Regions from separate parts of the Arthrobacter sp. lap29 genome, predicted to be linked through region 1. Evidence: predicted binding sites of a transcription regulator. Region 1 holds the regulator's gene; the other holds the start of a gene.
The links. Region 1 encodes LexA, which represses DNA repair genes until DNA is damaged. Its sites were predicted from a motif close to TCGAACANNTGTTCGA; they were not measured.
Positions count from the first base shown of each region.

Region 2: the regulator LexA is predicted to act here: its motif matches at 2,189-2,204, upstream of RY113_RS00525 (Y-family DNA polymerase).

Region 1 is NZ_JAUCEK010000006.1:43,784-54,291, forward strand. It holds gene hisB (imidazoleglycerol-phosphate dehydratase HisB) at 1-244, opposite strand, end outside; gene RY113_RS11545 (histidinol-phosphate transaminase) at 486-1,583, opposite strand; gene RY113_RS11550 (LysM peptidoglycan-binding domain-containing protein) at 1,706-2,185, opposite strand; gene lexA (transcriptional repressor LexA) at 2,465-3,208, shown strand; gene RY113_RS11560 (ATP-dependent DNA helicase) at 3,266-5,293, opposite strand; gene hflX (GTPase HflX) at 5,286-6,947, opposite strand; gene RY113_RS11570 (class I SAM-dependent methyltransferase) at 7,106-7,744, shown strand; gene dapF (diaminopimelate epimerase) at 7,741-8,658, opposite strand; gene RY113_RS11580 (hypothetical protein) at 8,702-9,196, opposite strand; gene RY113_RS11585 (DUF6318 family protein) at 9,637-10,143, opposite strand; gene miaA (tRNA (adenosine(37)-N6)-dimethylallyltransferase MiaA) at 10,505-10,508, opposite strand, start outside.
Region 2 is NZ_JAUCEK010000001.1:104,456-114,963, reverse strand. It holds gene RY113_RS00530 (MFS transporter) at 1-791, shown strand, start outside; gene RY113_RS00525 (Y-family DNA polymerase) at 813-2,090, opposite strand; gene RY113_RS00520 (hypothetical protein) at 2,290-3,630, opposite strand; gene RY113_RS00515 (PadR family transcriptional regulator) at 3,708-4,127, opposite strand; gene RY113_RS00510 (CatB-related O-acetyltransferase) at 4,251-4,904, opposite strand; gene RY113_RS00505 (DUF4166 domain-containing protein) at 4,992-5,690, opposite strand; gene RY113_RS00500 (SRPBCC family protein) at 5,699-6,445, opposite strand; gene RY113_RS00495 (LexA family transcriptional regulator) at 6,639-7,040, opposite strand; gene RY113_RS00490 (MFS transporter) at 7,168-8,379, shown strand; gene RY113_RS00485 (hypothetical protein) at 8,742-8,960, shown strand; gene RY113_RS00480 (AarF/ABC1/UbiB kinase family protein) at 8,991-9,881, shown strand; gene RY113_RS00475 (AAA family ATPase) at 10,106-10,508, shown strand, end outside.

The DNA.
Region 1 (10,508 bases):
TGGCAACATCTTCCACGGTGTGGTGGGCATCGATGTGGGTGTCACCCGTGGCCTTGATGTTCATGTCAATCAAGGAGTGCTTAGACAGCGCCGTGAGCATGTGGTCATAGAAGGGCACAGAGGTGTCAATGTTTGACACGCCTGTCCCGTCGAGGTTAATTTCCACCATGACGCTGGACTCGCTCGTGGCACGCTCCAGTCGGGCCGTACGTCCCTGGCCGGGTTTCGGGCTGTTCTCAGTCATTGCGGCAGTCCTTTGTGTACTATGCGCCCCGACCAGCAGATACCGGGCAGGGTGGGGCGCTCAAACGAAACGGGGTGTATTGATACCAGCTTAGAAGGGAAGGCACTGTTATGCCCAACCAGTTCCCCACTGGCGAACTTATTGGCTAGGTCAGTTTGACCCAATTACCCGGGTCCGGTGGAACTCATGAACCGCGGCGCAAATGATGAACTTAGTCCAAGGCCGGACACTACAGGGAACACTAGCGAGCTAGGAAGGTACGCAACCCGGTGAGGAATGCAGTAGTTTCCGCTTCCGTGCCGGCGGTGACGCGCAGGTGCCCGGGGATTCCAACATCGCGGATGAGCACACCGTCATTCAACAACGCCTGCCACGCTTCATGGGGATTCTCTAGACCACCGAAGAAAACAAAGTTCGAATCTGAGGGGGCCGGGGTGAGTCCCAATTCCTTTAATTCCTGCACAATCCGGTCACGTTGGACCTTGATCTGCTCCACGTTAGCCAGCAAAGAGGTGGAGTTCCGCAGAGCAGCCACAGCAGTTGCCTGGGTGATGGCCGAGAGGTGGTAGGGCAAGCGGACCAGGCGAAGCGCGTCGGTTACCTCAGGGGCGCCGGCCAAGTAGCCAAGTCTGGCACCGGCCAAGGCGAAGGCCTTGCTCATAGTGCGTGAGACGACTAGTCGAGGACGGCCCTTGAGAAGATTCAGTGCGCTAGGGGTTCCCGTCTGGGCGAATTCGGCGTACGCCTCGTCAACAATGATGATGGCCTGAGATTCCTCCCCTGCCTGGTAGACCGCCTCGACCACATCTTGCCCAAGAGCCGTTCCCGTAGGGTTGTTGGGCGAACACAGGAAGACGATGTTGGGGCCGTTGCGGCGCACCTGCTCCGCCGCAGATTCCGCGGTGAGGGTGAAGTCATCCTCACGGACACCTGCCACGTAGCCAGTCCCTGTGCCACTGGCGAGCAGCGGGTACATGGAATAGGTGGGAGGGAAACCCATGGCCGTTCGGCCGGGGCCACCGAAGGCCTGCAACAGTTGTTGAAGAACTTCATTGGAACCGTTGGCCGCCCAGAGATTCTCCTCCGTCAGACCATGACCCAGATATGCCGCCAATTCCTGACGAAGCACCGTGAATTCCCTATCCGGGTAGCGGTTGAGGCCGTCAAGCTCCTGCGCAACGGCTGCCAAGATGGCCTCTTTTGCATCCGTGGGAACGCCATGGGTGTTTTCATTGACGTTCAGCAGAACGGGAACATTTAGCTGAGGAGCCCCGTAAGGGCGCAGGCCTCGCAGATCGTCACGAAGCGGCAATTGACGGAGGCGTTCAAACTGGTCCATTCCCCCAGCATATTTGGTGGCCGTGAGAAAGTTCGAAACGGCGACACAATGCGGACACCTGCCAAGACCTTACCCGGCTGTGGAGGAGCGCTCTTGGCCTGCGGACCTATTGGTACGGAGGGCTATTTGGGAATGGGGACGTACAGTCGCTGCCCGGCGTGAAGTATCCCGCTTCCCAAGTCGTTGAGGGCAACGATCTCCCTGACCACATGGCGTGCATCACGGCCCGGATCTGCGGCGGCCGCAATACTCCAGAGGCTGTCACCTTGTAAGACGGTTACCGCAACGGCATAATCTGCAAGGTTCACCGGCTGCGACTCCGTTGCAGCATTCGCCGGTCCCGCCAGAGAGCCCGCCATGATGGCCAGCGCCAAAAACAGTAGTAGGGCGGCGCTGACAATGGCTGGAATCCCTAAGAACACCAGACGCCCGCGCCTGGTCAGCGCTAGCCTTCCTGCAGCATCGGAGGCACCCCTGGAATGGGAAGCGGTGATGGCACCGGTGCGCCCCGCTCCAACTGTCTGGTCAATGCGGGCCGCACGGGCGCTAACCCCTGCTGTGGAAACGCCAAAGGATGCGTGGGAGATAAGCGCTGCATTCATGACTTGTGGTCCTTTCACCGTGAATCCGGATCCCGTGGCCAAGCACACCCATCGGATCGAAATTCCACACTCAACATCTTCGATAGAACGTATGTTCTAATTTCCTTCTAGTACAGTTTTAGCATCTATAGACGACACTTGCCAAGAGTAAATAGAACAAATGTTTGAAATTCGCCTCTTGGTGGCTTAAACTCGGAAGAACAAGGATTGGCCGCATGATGCAGTCCACCAGCAGGCACTGACATTGTTCAGGGCAGCCACGAAAGGACCGACGGAACCATGACGCTTCCAGACCCGCCGCACCGCATTCCTCAAGCCCCCAGCCGGGCCGGCATGAAGGGCCTCACCGTGCGGCAGAAGAAGATTCTTGAGTGCATACAGCGGTGTATTGCAGACAAAGGGTACCCGCCGTCGATGCGTGAGATTGGTGATTCCGTTGGCCTGGCTAGCTTGTCCAGCGTTACGCACCAACTGACTCAGCTCGAACGCCACGGCTATTTGCGCCGCGATCCCAAGCGCCCCCGCGCCATGGAAGTTCTGATTCCGCTGGTGCTGGACAGCGGCACGGTTGAGATTGAAGGGGTAAGCTCCCCGTCGGCGTTGCGCAGTTCGAATGGATTGAACTTTGCTGAGCTGAGCTCCTCCTCCGACACCGCGTTCGTACCCCTTGTGGGACGTATTGCGGCAGGCGGGCCCATCCTGGCCGATCAGGCGGTGGATGACATCATGCCTCTGCCGCGGCAGATTGTGGGCAGCGGCGAACTCTTCATGCTCAAGGTCCAGGGTGATTCCATGATCGACGCCGCAATTTGTGACGGCGATTGGGTTGTGGTTCGGCAGCAGCCCACGGCCAACAACGGAGACATCGTGGCAGCCTTGCTGGAGGACGAAGCCACTGTGAAAACGTTTAGGCAACGCGACGGCCATACTTGGCTTCTTCCGCAAAACACCCGCTATGAACCCATTCTTGGCGATCATGCCACCATCATGGGCAAGGTTGTCTCGGTACTTCGCAGCCTGTAACAGCAGCTGCCTACACAAAAGCGCCCCGCTAGACGGGGCGCTTTTGTGTTGGCGGCACTACTTTCCGGAAAGCCGTTTCAGCGCACCAAGCGCCACGGTACGGTCTTTCGTAGACCAGAATGGCGGCAGGGCGGCTCGCAGGAAGCCTCCGTAACCGGCATTGGCCAGCCGCGAGTCAAGAACAGCAACCACACCCCGGTCATCACTAGAGCGGATCAGGCGCCCCACCCCCTGCGCCAACCTCACTGCGGCATGGGTGGCTGAAATGGCAATGAATCCATCCCCACCACTTTGCGCCACTGCACGCGCCCGGGCGGTCACCAACGGATCATCAGGGCGGGGGAAGGGAATCCTGTCAATCACAACGAGCCGGCACGAGGTGCCCTGAACATCAACCCCTTGCCAAAGGGACATGGTGCCAAAGAGGCAGGTGTCGGGTTCATCCGCGAATTCCTTGATGAGCCCCGACATGGAGGAATCCCCCTGACACAGGATCTTCACCTTCAACTTCTTGCGGAGCTTCTCAGCTGCATCTTCCGCCGCACGCCGTGAGGAGAACAATGCCAAGGTTCCCCCACCGGCGGCAGAAATCAGTGCTTCCAATTCATCCAGCTGCTCCTCCGACATGCCAAAGCCCGGCTTTTTCAGATGAGCGGCAACATAGAGCATGCCCTGCTTGGGGTAGTCAAAGGGAGATCCAACATCGGCCCCCGTCCACGCGGGTGCGCTAGGACCCAACAATCCCAGTCCGCCAGCGGTGGCTTGAAAAGACTCTCCAATGGCAAGGGTAGCTGAGGTGAGCACTACCGTCCGGTCAGCGAAGAGTCCTTCCCGCAATTTCATGGCCACGCTCAACGGCGCAATATTGAGCACCGCAGGCTCACTTTCATCGGCCTTTTGGTAGCCCTTCCCGGGGGTGAAAGACCCTGGCCGGGATGCCCACACCACTTCCCTTGCATTGGTGGCATCCAGCAAACGCTCACACAGATCAAAGATCAGATTGAGCCGTGAACGAGCAATGGAACGGCCACTGTCAACCGCCGCATTGCCCTCAGGTTTGGAGTCGGAGAGGGCTGCCCGGACGCTGTCGCGTAACTGTTCCACCGCCTGGGACTGCTGTTCATTGAGGCCGTTGGGAAAGAGCCCTTCAGGGGTCCCCGCCAAAGCTAGGTCCAGAGCGGCCGCGCTGGCATGCAAGGCATCCACGGAAACCGCCGTGTGCTTTCGCGTGCTTGATGCCGCTGCGGAAACCATCTGGACAGATAGTTGCCCCGTAACAGCCCCCGTCACCCGATCTTGGAGCTCATGGGCCTCGTCCACCACCACAACGTCATAGTCAGGAAGCACTGCTATACCTTCGAAGGCGCTAATGGCCAGCATGGCGTGGTTGGTGACAACAATGTCTGCCTGGGCGCCGCGGGCACGGGCCAGCTCAGAGAAACATTCGGTGGCAAGGGGGCACTTTTGCGCGCCGAGGCATTCCATGGAGGTAACAGAGACTTGCCGCCATGCTTTGTCCGTCACGCCAGGGACAAGCTCATCCCGATCCCCTGTGTCAGTCTCCTGCGCCCAGTCACGCAGCCTGACCACTTCCTTACCCAGCTGTGAGGTGGGCCCGGAAGTAGCACCGGGCAGGTGCGCCACACTGGTGTCCTCCCCCAGGCTGAACAGGGCGCCTTCCCCCGTATCTTCTGTGGGGAAGCCTCCAGCCAGCTTTTGCTTGCACACATAATTGCTGCGGCCTTTAACGAGAGCCACGTCAATGGGGCGCGGCAATACTGGCGCCAAAGCAGCGAGCAGCCGGGGCACGTCACGGCCCACAATCTGTGCTTGAAGGGCCAGAGTGGCTGTTGCAATGACGGCTGGCTTCTCGCTGGTGAGCGCATTGACTATCAGCGGAATCAGGTAGGCCAGGGACTTTCCGGTGCCTGTGCCCGCCTGAACCAAAAGGTGGTCCCCGCTCTCCAAGGCAGCAACTACCCGGCGGACCATTTCATGCTGCCCATCACGGCGCTGTCCGCCCATGGCAGCAACGGCACGATCCAGTAATTCCAGAGCCTGCTGCGAAAGTTCACTTTCAGGCATGCTGGACAAACGGCTCAACCTCAGCTGCCAAGTCTTCCCTGACACGGGCGTGGGCCAAAGTGCCATGCTCTCCGTGTTCCAAGCTGATGATCTCTGCATCGCTGCGATGGAGCTTATTGAGTACATCACCACGGTCATAGGGGATCAACAAGGTCACTAAGACGCTGGGGTGCGGAATACCTTCTTCGATGGCTTGGAGCAGTTCATCCATGCCCTGGCCAGTACGGGCTGAGACCACCACGGTACGGGATTCACGCTGGATGAGCCGCTCGACCACAAAGGGATCGGCGATGTCCACCTTGTTCAAGACAATGATTTCAGGTATTTGCAGCGCGCCTACCTCGGCAAAGACCGAACGTACGGCAGAAATTTGTCCTTCCGGGTCAGGGTGCGAGGCATCCACAATATGCAGGATCAGATCGGCGTCAGCCACTTCTTCCAACGTAGAGCGGAAAGCTTCCACCAGCTGGGTGGGCAAGGCGCGCACAAAACCTACCGTGTCCACCAAGGTGTAGCCCAAACCTTCTGAGGTCTCGGTTTTCCTGACCGTGGGATCAAGGGTTGCAAACAAGGCGTTCTCCACCAGCACACCGGCGTCCGTCAAACGGTTCAGCAGGGAGGATTTGCCCGCATTGGTGTACCCAGCAATGGCCACGGAGGGCACACTGTTGCGCTTGCGGTTGGCACGTTTGGTTTCCCGAGCCGGCGCCATCGCAGCAATTTCACGGCGCAACTTGGCCATGCGGTTGCGGATCTTGCGCCGATCCAGTTCCATCTTTGTTTCACCGGGACCACGTGAACCAATACCGCCTCCGGCAGTTCCCACCCGGCCGCCCGCCTGGCGAGACATGGAATCGCCCCAACCGCGCAGGCGCGGCAACAGGTACTCCATCTGTGCCAGCTCAACCTGGGCCCGACCTTCCCGCGATTGCGCGTGCTGGGCAAAAATATCCAGGATCAGTGCTGTGCGGTCAATGACTTTGACGTGGACAACTTCTTCCAAGGTACGGCGCTGTGAGGGAGCAAGGTCACCATCGATGATGACGGTGTCTGCTCCCGTTGCGTGCACGATCTCCTTGAGTTCCTGAGCCTTACCCTGGCCCAGATATGTTGCTGGATCCGGTTTGGCCCTGCGTTGGACCAAGCCGTCCAGGACTTCCGAGCCGGCAGTTTCGGCCAACGCGGCCAGTTCCTTCAGGGAATTCTCGGCGTCCGCCATTGTCCCTGAAGACCAGAGCCCAGCGAGCACAACCCGCTCAAGCCGCAGCTGCCGGTATTCAACCTCGCTAACATCTTCGAGTTCGGTGGAGAGGCTGGCCTTCCGGCGCAGGGCATTACGGTCTGCCAGCGCACTTTGATCACCGTCAGAGCTACTGTGCTGAAAATTCAGGGTGGAGACGGCTTGGGCACGGCCGCTCAGGGGCCGGGTTGACGGCGCAGCAGAGAAAGGATCCTGCCCCTCAAGTTCATCCTCGGCACGCACAGCACGGCTTGCGGCCGCGTCTTTGGCCAAAATGCGGTCAATCACCACTTCGATCTCAGCGGCTGACAGGGCGTTCTCTCCTGTGCCGTGGCTCTCCGACGTTGCCGCGTTGTGCCCTTCGTTGGGCAGCTCGTTGCCGTCGGAACCGTTGTTTGCAGATGCGTTGGACATATTCTCCTTATAGGCGCTTTTCTACAATCGTAGTCCGCCACACCGACACTGACACCTTCTGCTGCCCTCCTATGTGGATAAACCCACACTGTATCCGCGGAGGCCTTAGGCGTGCCTAGATACACAATGGACGGATTCGGCACTAATCTGGCATAACTATGGGTACTCAGGGTGCAGATCACTATTTCAGTTCAGAACCGTCAACGCCAATGAAACGCCGTCCGCTCAGCGTCACTTTGGCCGGCGAGGTGCGCCAACTGCACACCGCTGGGGGCATCTTTAGCCCCGACGGTGTAGATAAAGGCACCACGATCCTTCTCAACGAGGCCCCGCCGCCTGCAGCCGAGGGCAATTTGTTGGACATCGGCTGCGGTTGGGGGCCCATTGCGCTGACTTTGGCCCTTCGCTCACCGGCAACCACTGTGTACGCAGTAGATGTCAATGTTCGTTCCATTGAGCTCACCCAAGACAACGCCAAGGCCTTGGGTTTGGAGAACGTCAAAGCTTCAACCCCAGACGCCGTGGATCCAGAGGTGCGCTTCAACACCATCTGGTCAAACCCGCCTATCAGGGTCGGCAAATCAGAACTTCATTCGATCCTGCTCATGTGGCTGCCACGCTTGGCCCACAACGGAAAAGCGTATTTGGTGGTACAAAAAAACTTGGGCTCAGACTCGCTCCAGCGCTGGCTTGCTGGCGAACTTAAGGAGCAATTCCCGGAGGCGGGATTTGTTGTTTCCCGCGATTCCACCAACAAGGCGTTTAGGATTCTGCGCGTTACACGCACCAACCCCTAGGCCAGAACACCTTCGGCCACCATCACGGCGGGTCCACTGAGGTGGACATGTTCGCGCCCGTCCGGCCCGGGCTGGAAACGCACACCCAGTACACCACCGGGTAAGGCAACGGCCCACAAGTCCGGGGCCCCAGAGCCAGCCCAGAAACGGGTGGCTGCAGCTGCGGCACAGGCTCCGGTCCCACAGGAGAGCGTCTCCCCCACGCCACGTTCGTGGACACGCATACTAATGTGGCCGACGTCGTCTTTCACGAGCGGCTCGGCAGGCACAGCAAATTCCACATTTGTCCCGTGCAGGGGCAGCGGAGTCACAACGGGTGTAAGGGTGAGGTTCACGGTTGCCAACTCGGCCAGATCCGCTAGAGCCACCACGGTGTGCGGGTTTCCAAGCGTGATGGATAGCGCGGGCCGTGCCACTTCAAGCCCCGATGCCTCCACCAGCGAATCACTGCCTTGTCCCGACTCCTCCGGGAAGATAAAACCCCACGGCCCCATGTCCACCTGGTAACCGTCACCTAATCGGGCAACGTATTTGATGCCACCGCGCGTTCCGATGGCCAGTTTCTCCCCTGCCTCCAATGCCACGAGACCTTGAGTCACGAGGAAGTGGACAAAGACTCGCACACCATTGCCACACATTTCAGAGAGCGAACCGTCAGCGTTGTAGTAATCCATGAACCATTCCGCTGCCGGATTTTCCTCCAGGATGGCTGTTCCGTCGGCGATGTTCCGGGAGCGGACGGCTCGAATCAGTCCGTCACCGCCGATCCCCCGGCGCCGATCGCACAACGCGGCAATTTGCTCGGACGCCAATTCGCGCATGCCACCAGGATCAGCAATAAGCACAAAGTCATTACCGGTGCCGTGGCCTTTTGCAAAGCGCATGCCTGTCAGGGAGGTGATGGTAGCCGTCATGAGTCAAGACTAAAGCACCTTGGGCACGGCGCAGGAACATCGGTCAACAGCCGACTCCGTGTGGGTTCACGAAGCAGTCGTCAGCGTAGAGATGGGTTTCGGCACGCCAAACCGTCAGGGGCAGTGCCGGTGAGGGGATACTTCCTTGGCCGGGGATGGGCAGGTCTGGGCCGCCGTTGACACTATAGCTGCCGTTGAAGTGAGTGGTCAGGTTGATGGCCAGGCGGCCCGTTTCGGTGTAGACATGGCTGGTTTGCGTTTGCTCGCCAATGCGATCCGTGTGCAGCGGTGCACCGTGGATTGGAGTAGGACCCCAGATGGTACCGTCCCCGTAGCTCCAGGTATAGGCGGCCGGAGTGGCAGTGATGACCACCTTTTGGCCAAGCAGGGTCAGGTTGAACGTTTGAGTTTTAGCTTCGGCCCAGACATTGGTCTCCTTACCCCGAAGTGTGTGAGGCCCCGGCTGGCTGCCAAACTCTGCAGCGGCGACGGGAGTACGCTGAAACTCGTGCGCTATCAGCCCAGCAATTTCCGCCAACAAGTCACGCGGTTTTTCTCCAAAGACACACACCGGCCCCGAGTGGAATACCCAAACGGCTGGCGTGATTCTTGTATCAGAAAAATACCAGTAAATGGCTGTCCCAGCTTTACCATCCTTGCTCCCTGCACCCGCAGCGCACTCCGGCATGACTACCGCACATTCTGGGAAGATGACAATGTCTCCGTCAGCACAGGCGAGTCGCGCCTCGAAGACGACACCACTCTTCGGTTGGGAAGAAGGAACTTCTCTTTGATCACCACCCGACCCAGGAATTTCCACCGTCCCGCCTGTATCAACACCAGTATTATTCCATTCGGGAAGAAAGGGATCTGCGCTATCAGCAAGAGCTTGGTGGTTGCCTACCAATAGAAAGGCCACTGTTACTGCAAGCGCAAGCATGCTTCGCGCTAGCAGCTTAAACCCGTTCATGAGACCTATCAACCTTTCAGCCGTTGGATGTCAAGAGCCTTCCATCGGCCAGCATCGTAAACCGCACCTAGCGAGTCGCCCACCGAAGGCTTCTGCCCTCGATCATCAGCAAGAGTCCCGTCACCGCGGTAGAACTTCAAATGCTGCTGTCTTACCAAGGCAGTAACCTGATAGGTGCCGTCTTCGAGGGGAACAAAGGATGTTGTGGCGGACAAGACCATCATCTGCCCACCCATGATCCACCGACCCTCAGAGTGCCACGGCACTACTGCCACTTTCATCGCTTCACAAGAGGGGCAAGCCGCTCCAGTAATGGCCATCATGGGGTCAGGATCTCCGGTTTCAAAGGCATAACCCAGGGTTTGATACCAGTATTCAGTGAAGGCAATCAGTCCTTCTTTACTGAATTCCTTGGCCTTCTCAGGCAAGACAGGCACCGGAACATTCTCGGCTGGCCCTGTCTCCGTAGCCGGCTTATAAGCAGCAGCAGTGGTGGCAAGAGCTTGCGTCGTCATCTCCGCTGTATTACTGGCAACCGGAACCGCACTTGTTGGAGCCTCTACAACTTCCTGCGGCAAGGAGGAACAACCAGAGATACCCAAGATAGCCACTACTAACAGCAGTAGAGCAGCCTTTGGCCTGTGGAACTGTTCAGCTCTGGTGTGGCGCATTGCCTGCCCCCAAGTCTGCTGCGAAGCAGCGGCTTCCCCGTTGAAGTCGTTGCGGCTGGCTTACTTCCAAAATACCGTGCATGGGCCTTACACGCCACCACGTTATCCACAGCCCACATTCCCAGCCCCGTCACCCGCAACCCGCAACCCGCAACCCGCAACCCGCAACGAAGTGCCACGAGCCACCCGGACCCTGGCGCAAGTCTTAG
Region 2 (10,508 bases), on a different contig from region 1:
TCCGCATCCCGTCCTTCCGTAACGGAAACATCGCCGCCATGATTGTCTCCCTCGGGGAATTCGGGATCATCCTCTCGCTGCCGTTGTGGCTGCAGAACGTCATCGGCTACAACGCACTACAGACCGGGCTGGTCCTCTTGGCTCTTGCCATTGGCTCCTTTGCCGCTAGCGGCCTTTCCAGCGTGGTGCTCGATAAGATCACCGCCGTCGCTATTGTGCGGGTTGGCATTGTGGCTGAAATTCTTGGCGTGGCCGGGTTGGGGCTCGTCATCTCCGCTAATTCGACATGGCTGAGCATTATCCCGTTCCTCTTTGTCTACGGGTTCGGTGTGGGTCTGGCCACGGCACAGCTGACAGGAGTGGTACTCAAGGACGTTCCCGTGAATAAAAGCGGCCAAGGTTCCGGAACTGCCAGCACCGCCCGCCAGATTGGTTCAGCTCTGGGGATAGCCATTCTCGGGACCATTCTTTTCACTTCCGTAGGCACGTCTTTGAATGCCCGGCTCGCCGATGAGACTCCCCTGCTTCCGGAGTCAGCCCGCACCCAAATCGTGGACACGGTGGTAGTCAGTGCTGGTGGGGCCATCCCTGGCCTGGCGGCCAAGGATCCTCAGGTGGCCGATGCCGCGCGCGCGGCGTTCAGCGACGGTACCCGGTACTCGGCCTTCGCAGCTTCGGGATTTTTAGTCCTCGGGCTGCTAGCTACCTTCCGCTTGTCCGGCGAGGTGCGCCCAGACGAAGTGGAGGAAGCACAAAAAGGGGAGGCAGGAAAGCTCCCGCAAGAAACCTGACCGCGGAGAATGTGGGGACGGCTATGCCCGCACCACGGGCAGTTCCTTCCACTCCGTGGTGTAGCGGGGTGAGGAATGTTCACGCTTCATGGACCATTGAGGGGCCTGGGCGAACCCTCCGATCCCCAGGCCAATGGCGGCGCTGCCGAACTTGTTCCGTACGTTTCCTAGGACCCCACCAACGTCTGCTTGGCTGGCCTCGGTGCTGAAAATATCCAGCACCTCCGTGCCGGACGCCGGTTCCAGCCCACTAAACAAGACCCCTGCACGCAGGTAGGACGCGCCTGCAACGGCATGGTGGCGGATGGCGGCAACGGCTGCACGGACAAAAGTGATGGGGTCACTGGTTGGCCTGTCGAATCGAACGGTCACGGCGGGAAAACTCCCCTCACCCGCCGCAAAGCGGCTAGTGCCGGCGGTAACCGTCATGGCTGAGGCCCGCATCCCCTCCTCGTTGAGCCGGGCCGCGCCACGCTGAGCGTAAACCGCCATGACCTCCTCCATGCCTTCCACCGTGGTGACCGGCTGGGAGAAGCTGCGCGAGAACATGATTTGCTGTTTATCTACGCGTTCCTCAACATGGGGAATACATTGAGTGCCATTGAGTTCGAGCACTGTTCGCTGCAGCACAACGGAGAATTTCTTGCGAATCAGGGCAGGGTCCGCAGCCTTGAGATCGGCGATGGATTCAATGCCCATGAGCTTAAGCCTCGAGGAAGTCCTCTCCCCCACACCCCACAGGCCCGACGCCGGCACGCGCGCCTGGATGCCCGCAACGTGATCCCCCGGCATCGACTCCAGCGCGCACACCCCGTCCAGGCCGGCGTTTTGCTTTGCAATCCGGTTCGCAAACTTCGCCAACGTCTTCGTCGAGGCCACACCAACGCACACCGGAACCCCAACATGGCGCATAACGGCGGCACGAATATCGCGCCCTGCGGCCTGTAGTTGGGCGGGGTCCCCCATCAGCCCAATAAAGGACTCATCGATGGAGTACACCTCCTGCCACGTACCAAAGCGCCCCACCACTTCCATGACCCTGGCGCTCAAATCTCCATACAACTCATAGTTACTCGAGCGGGCCACCAGTCCCCAAGCCTTGGCCTGCCCCTGAATCTGAAACCACGGCACGCCAGTGGCGATGCCCAGCACTTTGGCTTCAGCCGAGCGTGCCACAACACAGCCATCATTGTTGGAAAGCACCACGACGGGGCGCCCTTCCAGCCTTGGGTCAAAGACCCGCTCACAGGAGACGTAGAAGTTGTTCACGTCCACCAAGGCGATGCGCGCGTTACTCATGACTTCACTGGTGCTTCACCGAAGCAACGAACCCACATAAAACAAGGGTCCGAACTCCGCAGTGGCTACGCTCCAAGAACTGCAAGCCGCTACTTGATTCGAACTTGAGTTCGGGAAGCGTTGGGGAAATTGCCATGGATTGAGCATAGAGTCACTAGCCCACGGCAGCAAGTCACTGCAGCAAGTCACGGCCGCAAGCCTAGTGTTGGCTCACCAGATGCGGGCCCACCCGTGACTTCCGGTTGGCGAGGCGCCGCAGTGAGTAAAAGAGCAGTACCGCAGCACCCCACGGCGCCACGAAGGCGGCCGCGGTGACCAGATAAATTCCCAAGAAAGAGCAAGCCAGACCAAGGCCGCCTAGGGCAGCAACCCTCAGAGCCAGCCTTCCGGAAATCCAGCGCCCCAGCGGCACGGCAAGCGCAAAGCCCACCATCACCGCCGCAGCAAGAATCAACGGCCACTGCAGCGAGTGCCCGGCACCAAGGAGTTGAGCCACCGCTACAACTAGGAGTGCCACGCACGCCAAACCAGCGGAGAACCACATCACGGCACCAAATCGCGGCAGGAGCATTACTGCACTCAAAACCACTACCGGCAGCGCAGCAAGGGCTCCTGCGGCCAGCCCAAGGTTCATGGCGCGGCTGGCATCCCCCACTCCCGCGTCCCAGTTGCTGCCGGTGAGCGCAAAAGCAGCACAGGTCATTCCTAGTACCAAAGAGAAGAGTGCCACTGCGCTGATTTTATTGAAGCCAGTTTTATTGAAGCCAGATTTGGTGCCTCCAGAATGGCTCGGCGCCTTCACTGGGTACGGCACCTTCACTGGGTACGGAGGCTGGCTCAGGCGTGCGCCCGGCAACTTCCCCGGCTGCACACCCTGCTGTGAGCGCTGAGCTTTTATGATTGCCAGGAAAAGCAGTGCAGCAGCCGGCAAGGATCCAAAGATCTGCCCAGATGTCATCACCAGCCCAGCCAGATTCAGGGACAGGAATGCTGCCATGAGGCTAGTCACTACCCATCGAAGCGTCCTTGGGAGCTTATTTTTTAGCACTGAAAGCAGAGGAACAAGGAGGGTCAAAGCGCCGGTACACCAGGTGAGCAGGATCAATAAAAGGCCTGCCGAAGCGAACCATGTTCTCGCTGTACCGGCATCGGCTTCGTCGAAACCGAGGGCCACACTCATGGCTGCCAATGCCATGAAAGTAAAGGTTGGCACGGAACCCATGGCCGCGCATAGAGCAACGGGAGCAGAGAGTGTTCCTCTCCTATGCAGAATCACGATGGCGGCAACAGCCAAGGTGAGCGGTCCCACCAAAACTGCTAAGAGAGTTCGCACAACACCCACTTCTGGAACTAAGAGGGTGTTGCTCAAGAGAATTACTGCGGCCCCCAAAAAAGCCACCAGCGAAAGAGCCGCGAAGACTACTGCCCAGCGATAGCTTGCCCGCTCACCCATTCCATGGGAGCGGATGGACCATGCCTCAGCCAGCGATGGCCGCATGATCCCCTGATCGCTGGCATATTCATCCAATGTGTCCAGCATGAAACGGCCATGTTCTGCGCGCCAGCGTTGCGGATACCAGCGGAGCAGGCGTGCATACTTTTTGCGTCTCGGACTGCTCATCCTGTGAACCCCCAACCCAAAGTGGCTGGTGCTGCACGGCCAGGCACAGCACGGCCAGAAGTACTTGTTCCCGGCAGAACGCTGCCTGGCAAAGTACCGCCCGCAGTAGTAGCGGTGCCTGCCAACCGCTTTTCCGCAGCCCCCAAGCGAACAGAGAGCCGTTCCTTTTCCAACGTCAGTATTTGTATGCCGGCGTCCGTCAGATCGTAATAGCGGCGAGCCCGGCCATCAACTATTTCGTCGCCAGCGCGGCGCACAAGCCCGTCCCGCTCCAGACGCTCCAGCGAGGCGTAGAGGGTTGTCACCCGCAGCGACACTGCGCCATCCGTCAAGCTCTCTACGTCACGCAGCACGGCGTAGCCATGTGCACGCCCGCCCGCAAGGGAGGTGAGTATCCAAAACGTATTCTCATTCATGAACACCAATATACCCGTTATGGGAATATCCCGGTAGGGGAAGTAATAACGTGCAGCCTCAGGGTATCGAGGTGAGGCAAAGCCTTCCAGTGGCCCCCATCAAAAGGCTGTGGCCTGGCCTGATCAGCTGTCGCTCGATGCCGCTATAGCGCTGAGTGCGGCTACTGATCCGTCCGCAATGGCACGGAGGTTCTCAGTAATTTTCGGTAGTGGCCAGTTCCACCAGGCAAGCTCAACGAGGGTTCGGATGTCCTCTTCTTGGTACCTGCGCCTGATAAGCGCGGCCGGGTTTCCTCCTACAATTGCGTAGTCAGGCACGTCCTTAGTAACAACAGCTTCTGTGGAAATCACGGCGCCATGGCCGATCCGCACCCCTGGCATGATCGTTGCGTTCGCGCCGATCCAGACATCGTTGCCAACTATTGTGTCCCCACGGGAGGGTAGATCTGTGATCAGATCACGGTGTTCGCCCCACGCCCCGCCCATGATGGGGAACGGATAGGTGGATACTCCGTTCATGCGGTGGTTCGCACCATTCATGACGAACGTGGTGCCGGAGGCAATGGCGCAGAACTTCCCGATCACCAGCTTCTCTGGACCGTAGTGATGGGTGACGTTTCTGGTCTCAAATTCAGCGGAATGCAGAGGATCGTCATAGTAGCTGTACTCCCCAACCTCAATCAGTGGGTTCTGAATCAGCGGTTTGAGGAAAACCACTCGGTCCTGCCCCGCGATTGGATGGATCTGCATGGGGTCAGGAGCGCCAACGGTAGACATCCCGTTAGCTTAGCCCGCTGGGCTGATCTACCCATCTGGGAGCCAAGAAGAATCTGATGACAGGACCGGCCCACAAGGGGACATGATTTACTCGCGGACTTCTTCCCGTACCGGTTTGAGATGGCTAGGCACCGCTTTTCCCACCATGGCCGGGAATTCGCAGCTGAACTCGCCCTTATATCCGAACAGGAAACCAAAGTAGGGGTTGCGTACCTGCATCTGGACGGTGAACACCCCACGTGCCTCGTCATAACCTTCGTAGAGGTCCGCCGTGCCGGTGCCAATCCGCGGAAAGTTGAAGGCCACGGGGCCCTCATAAAAACGCTGGCCAGTGGTTTGCAGGTGCAGGGAGCCATCATCAAGAACTTTCAGGACAAGATCCGTGGCTAGATGCTGGTGAGTGCCGAGATAGTCCACAATGGTTCCACGCTCTTTGCTGTACACCATGGTGGCGTCAAAGCGGCGCTTCTTCGCCTTCTCTGCCCTGGCGCTGGGCATGTCCAAGGTCCGGACAAAGGTCACGGTGGGACGGCCAAAACCATCAACGTAAGGATAGTTCTCCACCGTGAACGGGATGTTATTTCCGTGGTCAGGGAACAAGATGTTGCGGAAGGCACCCAACCGCAGAAATGGTACCGTCCACCAGGCACCGCGCCGCACCTGCGTGAAGACTCCCGTCCCCACGCAGCCATAGCCGGCTTCAACACCCACACCGAAGCGCTTTTGCATCATGGGGTGCAGCCGTTGAAAGTCTTCGCCCAAGGCAGTTTCAAAAATTGATGCCATGAGCTTTCCTATCCCTGCCGGCCGGTCCCGGTATTTGATTGTTCGGGTTCTTGTAAGTCTGCGAGAGCAGCAGGGGCACGTGCTGCCTGTTCATCAGGTGCGCGGCGCAGGCAACGCCCAGCCCGCGGGACGGACCAATGCCTTGGAAACAGAAGAGCGGCAACGGCAGCCCCGGCACCCAGCGCTCCCAAGCCCGCTTCTTGCTTCTGCACTGCCCGGACCAACAAGCCGGCGCCGGCAAGTACCCCGCCTGCACGGACACCCGCGTCAAGGAACCAGCGGTTGCGGGCAGTGCGCGGATCCAGATCCGTCTCGGCCCACAGCCGGAGGCGGTCAAAGCTGATGGCCGTAGCCCAGCCGAGCGCCGGACGGATGAGACGCACATCCACGGCTTTCCCGACGAGGCCCATCCCGGGCCTGTAGTTGTAGCCGGTGACGAAGCGGAGCCCGCAGCTGGTGGGGATGTAGCGCCAGTAGCCTGAACCCGGGCCGATGGGTGAAAGCGAGTCGGCAGTGTCAAACTTCAGCACCGATGTGGCTTGGCCATCCGCACGGTGCCGGTGGCCGAGGGAGGTCCCCGTACCTCTGATCGCATGGAAGGGCAGCAGGAATTCGTAGCGGAACCGGACCTGTCCCTGCTCGCCCTGGTCGAGGGGAATGATGCGGGAGAACCGCAGGTCCCAGCGCGGATGTTTCTCCGGGTTCTGACTCAGCTCCCACACACGCTCCATGGAGGCCCGGATATGCGCTTCCACGTACAGTGGTTTCCCGGGTTTCCCCAGTTTCCCGACTTTTTGCTCTCGCCCCAGAGTTCTCCCCATCAAGCCATCTTATGGGCCCAGCGAATGAGCCCAGGCAACGGCAGGCATCGAACGCAGTTACTCCATCTCATGCCTGTAGCCCTTCCCTTCTCCGATTGCCAACCCAGGCCTGCCGCCCTAGCTGCGCCTAGACGTGGTGCAGGCACCGGGTGACAACGCCCCACACGGCAGCCTCGCCAGTCAGGAAAAGCACCTCCGCAGCAGCCGGGGACGGAGCAGTGGCGGGCGCGGTGAGCAAGGAGGTCACGCCGTCGTGCATGGAAAGGCGGCGGATGAGCAATTCACCCTCCACAACCACCACCACCACGGAGCCGTCACGCGGGGTGAGCGCCCGGTCCACGATAATCTCATCGCCGCTGGCAATGCCGGCACCGGCCATGGAATCGCCAGCCACACGCATGAGGAATGTGCTGGTGCGGTCACGAATCAGGTGGCGGTTGAGGTCGATCCCGCCGTCGAAGTAGTCGCGGGCGGGCGAGGCGAAGCCTGTGGGTTCGGCGCTCTGATGTCTGGGTGCGGGCACGTCCATACCAAACACAACACCACCGCCTAGAACAAAGATTCGAAACATAAGCGTATCACTGCTCAGGCAGGACCGTTTGGTGCTGCGGGGTGCGCGTTCTACGGTTGGAGTTGTGAATGTTGCAAGCACTGTCATGCCATGGGACGGCCACCGGCGGGGCAGCACCGGGTACCGCCGGGTACTGGCCGCGCTGGCATGTGCCGGGGTGGCGACATTCGCTCAACTGTATTCATTGCAGGGCCTGCTGCCCCTTGTTTCACGGGATCTAGGAGTCACAGCGGCGCAGGCCTCGCTCACGGTTTCCATGGCAACGATCGGGCTGGCCGTGGCCGTCCTGCCGTGGTCCTTCGCCGCCGATCACTGGGGCCGGATCCGCACCATGGGCTTTGCCGTTATTCTGGCCACTGTGTTTGGCCTGCTGGTCCCGGCGGCCCCGAACTTTGAAATCCTGCTCCTCCTGCGAGCGCTGGAAGGCGCAGCCCTGGGCGGCATACCGGCCCTGGCCATCGCGTATCTGACGGAGGAAGTCAGCCGCTCCAACGCTGCTGCCGCCGCCGGGGCCTACGTTGCCGGGACAACGCTGGGCGGGCTTTTTGGCCGCCTGCTGGCAGGGCCCGTCGCCGACCTCGCCGGCTGGCGGATAGGCACTCTTGCCGTCTCCCTCTGTGCAGCGGCCGCCGCCGTGGCGTTTCTGCTGTTGGCACCCAAGCCCAGGGGGTTTGTGCCGTCCCCGAGGGAAGGGTTTGGCTCCGTGCTGGGCAAGCTCCTGCCACAATTACGCAGCACTTCACTGTTGGCGCTCTACGCCCAGGCATTCCTGCTGATGGGCTCCTTTGTCAGCGTGTACAACTACTTGGGGTTCCGGCTCGAAGCGCCTCCGTACTTGTTCCCGGCGTCGGCCGTGGCGCTACTGTTTCTGGCGTACCTGGCCGGGACGGTGTCCTCGCGCATGGTGGCCGGCGTGGCCGCCCGCTGGGGCCGGCGGGCCGTGCTCTTGGTATCCGCCGGGGTCATGGCCGCCGGATTGGCCATGACGTTGGCGGCCCCGATCCCCGTCATTCTGGTGGGGCTGGTCCTCTTCACGGCCGGGTTCTTTGGTGCCCACAGCATCGCCTCGGGGTGGACTGGCGCCTTGGCGCTCATGGGCGGGGCGCAGGCCTCATCGCTGTACAACCTGAGCTACTACGCCGGCTCCAGCGTGGTGGGTTGGAGCGCGGGGTTGGTTTTCCAGCAGTTCGGCTGGACCGCGATGGCCGGCGCCTTGGCAGTACTGATCGCCCTCGCCGTAGTTGCCGCGGTGACGCTGCTGCCGCGGTCTGCCGGGCGGGCGGGCGGCACCCGCTAGGCGCTTGGGGCTGCCGGCGCCACTAGGCGCTAGGCGCGGGCGGAGCCGTGGCTGATGGCCGCCCTGGATGTATTGCTGATCGTGCTGCTGAGCATTGCCGCGGTCCTGTTTTTAGCGTTGCAGTCATGGCTGGCCGTCACTGTGGTCCGGCGCGTGGTGGACCGGCACCGATACCAACACCACCGGGCTGGATGTCTCACCCCTGGTGGCGCTGCTTCTGCTGGTCCTGGCCGTGTGCTGAATTTTTGCCTTGGGTGTGGCTGTGCTCGTGTTCATCGAGGCGGCGTTCACCACCGGCACATTGCCATCCCTCGCGCATTTTTTCACTGGCGCGAAGGCACGACGGCGGCGCACCCGGCGGTATGGGCGAGGTCATCTCCATCGCGGTGCGGCACGGGCTCGGTTCACGGCTGCGCGGCTTCGGCCGGGACGACGGGTTCGGTCAGGAGGCGAAAACGGCCCGGGCCCTGCGCCATGCCTTGGACGAAGCAGGGGTCACGTTCGTCAAGCTTGGTCAGATGCTCTCCACCCGGCGTGACTTTTTGCCGGAAGCGTTCATCAAGGAACTAGAACTGTTGTAAAGTGACGCCTCCCCTGCCCCGTGGGAATTCATTGAACCAGCCATTGAAAAGAGTCTGGGCCAGCCACTGCCGGCGGTCATCTCCTACGTGAACCCGGTGCCGCTGGCCGCAGCCTCGGTCGCACAGGTGCACCAGGCCACCTTGCTGGACGGGTCCGACGTCGTGCTTAAAGCCCAACGCCCCAACGCCCTGGATCAGGTCACCCTGGACACGGACATCATCTTGCGCCTGGCCCGCTGGCTGAACACCACCACGCCGTGGGGCAAGTCGCTGGGTGTGCTGGCACTGGCCCGTGGCTTTGCCGATTCGCTCGAGGAGGAGCTCGATTACCGGATCGAGCTGAATAACATGCGCAGCATTGAGGCGTCGCTGGCACACTCGGGCAAGTTCTCCGTCACTGTCCCGCACGCCTGTCATCAGCTCTCCAGCGAGCGGCTGCTGGTCATGGAACAGCTGCCAGGGAGCCCCGTGAGTTCCGCCGGCACACTACTAACTGAGATCTCCGGCGGCGAGCGCACGGCCCTGGCGCAGACCCTACTGGGCGCCACGCTGGAGCAGATCATTTCCGACGGCGTCTTCCACGCAGACTTACACCCCGGCAACATTTTCATCACCCCCGAAGGCACACTGGGGCTGTTGGACTTCGGCTCCGTGGGCAGGCTGGACCCAGCCACACAGACCGCTCTGGGCATGATGCTCTACGCCATTGATAAGCACAACGCCGCCGGGGCCACGGACGCCGTGATCGAACTCCTGGACCGGCCCGAGAACCTGGATGAGCGTGCGCGTCTTGAACGACCCCTGCGACCGCTGCTTCCTCACCGGCCTGTTCCAGCAGCTCATTGTTGCAGTGCTGGCAGGATCCGCAGTGCTGGGCGCCATCTTGCTGATAACCCACAACGGCGGGCCTGCCCTCACTGAGGGCATCAACCTTTACGGTTTCTTCGGCTTCGTCCTACTGTTCCGCGGGTTTGTGCTGGGCATGCGCGCCCTCATGCTCGTCTTCAAGAGCACGTCGGACGAATAACGCAAAGCTGCCCGGCGGCAGAACCAGCCCGGCGGCGAGCTGGCTGCGGCAGTACCAGCCCGGCGGCGAGCTGGCTGCGGTAGGCGCCATCCGCCGTCGAACGTGCTTGGATTGAGTCATGTCCACACTCATTGTGCTGCGCGGTAATTCCGGCTCGGGCAAGAGCACCGTGGCCCGCGCGCTGCAACGGGATCTGGGCGCGGTGTGGATTGAACAGGATTATCTCAGGCGCACCGTACTGGGTGAAAGTGGCAACTATTCGCCGCTGAGCGTGGAGTTGTTGGAGCAGTCGGCAGCGCTGGCGCTGGCACACGGGCGCACTGTCATTGTGGAGGGCATGCTGAACCCGCGAAAATACAGCTGCGTCCTGCACCGCCTGTGCGGCGGACATTCTGGCCGATGCCTGTTTTACGCCTGGGACCTGAGCCTGGCTGAGACGCTGCACCGGCACGCCACACGCCCGGGGAAGCAAATGGACTTCGGGGAGAAACAGATGCGCAGCTGGTACCGGGGCTGGGATC